2 regions of the Nocardioides pymetrozini genome follow, and region 1 is predicted to be linked to the other one. Evidence: riboswitches for the same ligand, from Rfam matches in the RefSeq annotation. Region 1 holds a riboswitch; the other holds the start of a gene.
What was found. A riboswitch is a leader RNA that binds a small molecule or an ion and turns the genes downstream of it on or off. The one in region 1 is predicted to bind glycine.

Region 2: it holds a riboswitch for glycine, as region 1 does, so the genes downstream of both, gcvP (aminomethyl-transferring glycine dehydrogenase) here and gcvT (glycine cleavage system aminomethyltransferase GcvT) in region 1, are expected to answer to the same signal.

The regions. Positions count from the first base shown of each region.
Region 1 is NZ_CP175556.1:2,608,033-2,611,178, reverse strand. It holds gene ACJ5H2_RS12740 (L-serine ammonia-lyase) at 1-161, opposite strand, end outside; gene gcvH (glycine cleavage system protein GcvH) at 258-632, opposite strand; gene gcvT (glycine cleavage system aminomethyltransferase GcvT) at 675-1,793, opposite strand; glycine riboswitch at 1,947-2,043, opposite strand; gene ACJ5H2_RS12725 (SDR family NAD(P)-dependent oxidoreductase) at 2,161-3,146, shown strand, end outside.
Region 2 is NZ_CP175556.1:2,049,177-2,052,322, forward strand. It holds gene ACJ5H2_RS10030 (MerR family transcriptional regulator) at 1-103, shown strand, start outside; gene ACJ5H2_RS10035 (bifunctional nuclease family protein) at 135-605, shown strand; gene ACJ5H2_RS10040 (MerR family transcriptional regulator) at 742-1,326, shown strand; glycine riboswitch at 1,341-1,431, shown strand; gene gcvP (aminomethyl-transferring glycine dehydrogenase) at 1,518-3,146, shown strand, end outside.

The DNA.
Region 1 (3,146 bases):
AGCGAGCCGAAGAGCTCGGCCCGGACGCGGCGGACCCGGGTGAGCTCGCCGTCGGCGGCGAGCCCCTCGGCGAAGGTCCGCGCGGCGCGCATCGGGCCCACGGTGTGCGACGACGACGGCCCGATGCCGATCGAGTAGAGGTCGAAGACGCTCAATGCCATGCGATCACCGGCTTCTGCGTTCCATGGATCGACGGTACATCCGCGCTGCGCGGCACGCGGAGCATCCGACGCGGGGCAGCCACACGCCGGGCAGCCTCACGCCGAGGCCACCAGCGCCTCGTAGGCGGCGGCGTCCAGCAGGTCACCGGTCGCGGTGACGCGGACGACGAACAGCCAGCCCGCGCCGAAGGGGTCGCTGTTGACCAGGCTGGGGTCGGCGTCGACGGCGGCGTTGACCTCGACGACCTCGCCCGTGACGGGCGAGTAGAGGTCGCTGACCGACTTGGTCGACTCGAGCTCGCCGCAGGCCTCGCCGGCACTGACGGTGCTGCCGACGGCCGGCAGGTCGACGTACACGACGTCGCCGAGGGCGTCGGCCGCATAGCCGGTGACCCCGACCCGGGCGGTGTCGCCGTCGACGGCGATCCACTCGTGCTCGGCGGTGTACTGGAGGTCGGTGGGGTGGCTCATGGTCGGTCTCCTCGCGGTGGGTGGCTCAGGGTGTGGTCGCGGTCAGCGGGCGCGGGTGTAGAAGGGCAGCTCGACGACGTCGGCGTCCTCGCGGGCGCCGCGCAGCGAGACCTGCAGCCGGGTGCCGGGCGTCGCGAGCGCGGGCGGCACGTACGCCATCGCGATCGGGCGCTCCAGCGTCGGAGACGGCGCGCCGGACGTGACCTCGCCGACCTCCGCCCCGGTGGCGGGGTCGAGGACGGGATACCCGGCGCGCGGGGAGCGGCGGCCGCTGGCGACCAGGCCGACGAGGACCCGCCGGGGGCCCTGCTCCTTGCGCGCCGCCAGCGCCGCCTGCCCGACGAAGCCCTCCGGCTTGTCGAGCGCGACCACCCGGCCGAGGTTGGCCTCGTACGGCGTGGTGTCGCGGGTCAGCTCGTTGCCGTAGAGCGGCATGCCGGCCTCGAGACGGAGGGTGTCGCGGCAGGCGAGGCCGGCCGGGACCAGCCCGTGCGGCTCACCCGCCCGCTGGAGCGCGTCCCAGACAGCGGCCGCGTCGGCGGGCCGGCAGTAGACCTCGAAGCCGTCCTCGCCGGTGTAGCCGGTGCGGGCGACCAGCGCGTCGGCGCCGGCGACCGAGCCGGCCTCGATGGCGTAGTACCGCAGCGACGGGACGTCGAGCTCGGTCAGCCCGGCCAGGATCTCCGCGGACGCGGGCCCCTGGACGGCGAGCAGGGCCCAGTCGGCCGAGCTGTCGTGCACGGTCGCGTCGTGGCCCTCGGCGCGGGCGGCGATCTCCGGCGCCACGACCGCGACGTTGCTCGCGTTGGCGACGACGAGGAAGTGCTCGTCGGCCAGCCGGTAGACGACGAGGTCGTCGATGATGCCTCCGTCCTCGGCGCAGATCATGGAGTAGCGCGCGCGGCCGACGCCGATCGCCGACGGGCGGCCGACCAGCGCGCGGTCGAGCGCGGCGCCCGCGCCGGGTCCGGTCAGCTCGATCTCGCCCATGTGGGTCAGGTCGAAGAGCCCGGCGGCGGTGCGGACCGCCCGGTGCTCGGCGGTCTCCGAGCCGTAGCGGACCGGCATCTGCCAGCCCGCGAAGTCGGTGAACGAAGCGCCCAGGGCGGCGTGGACGTCGTGCAGCGGCGTACGCCGCGGGGTCCCTGAAGGAGTGGTCATCGGGAGGCTTCCTCGTGAGGCACGGCGGAGCCGTGCTCGTGGCTGGGTTGCCTCCCCGCTCTGTCATCGGGACCTGAGAGCTTCGCCGCCCGCGCGGGCGGCTTGCACCGTGGGTGCGGACCGGTGGATCCGGTCCGGCTTTCCAGAGTTCGCCTCGTCCCGGCGGTCAGGGGGCCTGAGAGATTCTTGGGGAGATTTGCTCCTTCGGCGCCCCGTCCTCGAGGGACAGGGACTCTCCCGCCGGGGTTCGAACGGCGCGTTGTTCAGTTGTGGGCCCTGCTCGTGGTGCCGGGGTCGGTGCCGTGGGTCGTCGTACGACCGCGCCGAGCATACGGCATCCGGCGCCCGACGCCCGTACGATCTGCCGGTGCCCAGCCCGTACTTCGTCGACCCCTCCGAGCAGCTGACCGGAATCGACCCCGACGAGCTCGCGATCACGCTCAAGGTCCTCGCCCAGCTCCCGCAGCTGCCGCCGGACCACGACGACATCCGCACCGTGAAGCGGGCGGCGTCGTACATGTACAAGCTGCTCAAGAAGTCGCGGCGGGCCGAGATCCGCATGGAGCGCCAGCGCCACGACCAGGACATCATCGAGCGCACGGCCACCGGCTCCCCGATGCGGATCGACGACGAGACGGCCGGCATCCCACTGGTCTCCACCGCGCAGGGCGCCTTCGCCGGTGAGCTGCTCACCGCCCGCGGGTGCTACATCTGCAAGGAGGACTTCACCCTCGTCGACGCCTTCTACCACTGGCTGTGCCCGCGGTGCGCCGCGATGAGCCACGCCAAGCGGGACCAACGCACCGACCTGAGCGGCAGGCGTGCCCTGCTCACCGGGGGCCGCGCCAAGATCGGGATGTACATCGCCCTGCGGCTGCTCCGCGACGGCGCCCACACCACGATCACCACCCGCTTCCCGAAGGACGCGGTGCGCCGGTTCGCCGCCATGGAGGACTCCGCCGACTGGCTGCACCGGCTCAAGATCGTCGGCATCGACCTGCGCGACCCCACCCAGGTCATCGCGCTCACCGATGACGTCGCGGCCGACGGCCCGCTCGACATCATCATCAACAACGCCTGCCAGACCGTACGCCGGCTGCCGGGCGCCTACACCCACCTCATCGACGGCGAGAGCTCGGCTCTGCCCAGCGCCGACGAGCTCGGGGTGAAGGCGCTCCCGGAGATGGTGACCTTCGACCGGATCTCCGAGGCGCACCCCGCCGCGATCGCCGGCGCGCTGGCCTCGACGGCCGTCGCCCACCACGACGGCGAGTCGCCGGAGTCGGCCCTCGCGGCGCACAACGCGGCCTCGATGACCGCCCTCGCGCTCAAGGCCGGCGGCGCCTCGCTGGA
Region 2 (3,146 bases), 560 kb from region 1:
TGCCGGCGCGAGCGCCCGCGCGGAGGACACCGTCAGCGAGATCGCGGCGCTCTCCGTGCGGCTGCACGCGACACTGGTGAAGGCCGGCCTGCGTCGCATCTGAGCCGTCTGTCCCCACGCAGTAGGCTGGACGCATGCGCGAGGTCGATGTGATGGGTGTCCGGGTGGAGATGCCGTCCAACCAGCCGATCGTGCTGCTGCGCGAGGTCGAGGGTGACCGTTACCTGCCGATCTGGATCGGTGCGGTCGAGGCCACCGCCATCGCGTTCGCCCAGCAGGGCGTCGTCCCGCCGCGCCCGCTGACGCACGACCTGATGCGCGACGTGCTCACCGCCACCGGCAACGAGCTGAGCGAGGTCCGGATCACCGACGTCCGCGACGGCGTCTTCTACGCCACGCTCGTCTTCGCGTCCGGCGTCGAGGTCAGCGCGCGCCCCTCGGACTCGATCGCCCTCGCGCTGCGCACGGGCACCACGATCTACTGCGACGAGGACGTCCTCGCCGAGGCGGGGCTCGCCGCGCCCGCCGAGGAGGAGGACGAGGTCGAGGCCTTCCGCGAGTTCCTCGACCACGTCTCGCCGGAGGACTTCGGCGCGGAGGGTTGAACCTCAGCCTCAGGTTGAGGGTTTTCGGCGACACGCCCAGCCACCTCTTTGACCGGCCGGACACCGCGGCCGTACCGTGAGGAGGTCGAACCACAGCAGTGCAACCCGCGCATCGGCGCAGCGACCTGGAGGATCCGTGAACGAGCAGCAGCCCGAGAAGGTCGGTCAGGACGTGACCGCGGCGACTGCTGCCGCCGAGGAGCAGGGACTGCTCTTCACCGACGACGTGTCGCCCCTGCCGAGCGACCTGGGCTACCGCGGCCCGACCGCGTGCAACGCCGCCGGCATCACCTACCGCCAGCTCGACTACTGGGCCCGCACGGGCCTGATCGAGCCCAGCGTGCGCGGTGCCAAGGGCTCCGGCTCGCAGCGGCTCTACAGTTTCCGCGACATCCTGATCCTCAAGATCATCAAGCGCCTGCTCGACGCCGGCATCTCCCTGCACGTCGGCCACCTGCGCGAGCGCGGGACCGACGACCTCACCCAGGTCACCCTGATGAGCGACGGGGCCTCCGTCTACGAGTGCACCAGCAACGACGAGGTCATCGACCTCCTGCAGGGCGGCCAGGGCGTGTTCGGCATCGCGATCGGCGGGGTGTGGCGCGAGATCGAGGGCACGCTGGCGCAGCTCCCGAGCGAGCACGCCAACGAGGCCGAGGGCGACGCCGCCGTCGCCGGCGACGAGCTCGCTGCTCGCCGCGCTGCCCGCAACGTGGGGTAGCCTGTACTCGCTGTTGATGCTGCACGGGAGAGTCAGGCCCCGTGCCTGCGCCGAAGGGGCAATCCCTCCCCGGAACCTCTCAGGCGCCAGGACCGTGCGGAGCAGGCAACTCTGAAGGCGCAGCGGCGCGCCGACAGAGGGGGAGGGCTCGATCGACTCATCGACCCCGACCCCAGGAGCCTCCCTCGCTCATGAGCGCCCCCTTCGCCTCCCGTCACATCGACGTGCTCGAGGACCCGAGCTGGTACACCGCCTACACGCCGTACCAGCCGGAGATCTCCCAGGGCCGCCTCGAGGCGCTCATCAACTTCCAGACCATGGTCGCCGACCTGACCGGACTCACGACGGCCGGCTCGTCCCTGCTCGACGAGGGAACGGCGGCCGCCGAGGCGGTCGCGCTGGCCTACCGGGCCAACCGCAAGGCCGCGGGCCCCTTCGTCGTCGACGCGGACGCGCTGCCCCAGACCATCGACGTCGTCCGCACCCGGTGCGAGGGCCTCGGCATCGAGATCCTGGTCGCCGACCTCGCCGACGGCCTGCCCGAGGGCCCGGTCGCGGGCGTCCTGGTCCAGTACCCGGGCGCGTCGGGCCGCGTCGCCGACATCAAGCCCGTCATCGACGCCGTCCACGAGCACGGCGGACTGGCCGTCGTCGCCGCGGACCTGCTCGCCCTCACCCTCCTCGAGGCGCCCGGCACCCTGGGGGCCGACGTCGTCGTCGGCTCCGCGCAGCGCTTCGGCGTCCCCCTCTTCTACGGGGGCCCGCACGCCGGCTTCATCGCGGTGCGCGAGGGCCTCGAGCGCCAGCTCCCCGGCCGGCTCGTCGGCGTCTCGGTCGACGCGGAGGGCCGCCCGGCGTACCGGCTGGCGCTGCAGACCCGCGAGCAGCACATCCGCCGCGACAAGGCGACCTCCAACATCTGCACCGCGCAGGTGCTGCTCGCGGTCACCGCGGGGATGTACGCCGTCTACCACGGGCCGGCGGGGCTGAAGGCGATCAGCCAGCAGATCCACGCCTTGGCGTCGTTGATCGCGGATCGACTTCGCAGCGCCGGCGTGGAGGTGGTGCACGACACGTTCTTCGACACGGTCCTCGCCTCCGTCCCGGGGCGCGCGGAGGAGATCGTCGCCGCCGCGCGCGCGGGGGGAGCGCACCTGCGGCTGGTCGACGCGGACCATGTCGGCATCAGCGTGGGAGAGTCGTCGGGCTCGGCGATCGGCGCGGTGCTGGAGGCCTTCGGGGCGGAGCCGGTCGACGGCCCTTGGTCGGTCGCCGGCGCGATCCCTGACGAGCTTGAGCGCACCACGGACTTCCTGACCCACCCGGTGTTCAACACCCACCACAACGAGACCTCGATGCTGCGCTACCTCGCGCGGCTGTCGAACCGCGACTATGCGCTCGACCGCGGCATGATCCCGCTGGGCTCCTGCACGATGAAGCTCAACGCCACCACGGAGATGGAGCCGATCTCGCTGGCCGGCTTCGCCGGGCTGCACCCGTTCGTGCCAGCCGCCGACGCCGAGGGCTACCGCCAGCTGATCGAGCAGCTCGAGGGCTGGCTGGCCGAGGTGACCGGCTACGACCGCGTCTCCATCCAGCCCAACGCCGGCGCGCAGGGCGAGTACGCCGGGATGCTCGCGATCCGCAACTACCACCGGGCCAACGGACAGGGACAGCGCGACGTCTGCCTGATCCCGTCGTCCGCGCACGGCACCAACCCGGCCTCCGCGGTGATGGCGGGCATGAAGGTCGTCGTCGTCAAGGCCAACGACGACGGCACGGTCGACCTCGACGACCTGCGCGCCAAGTGCGAGCAGCAC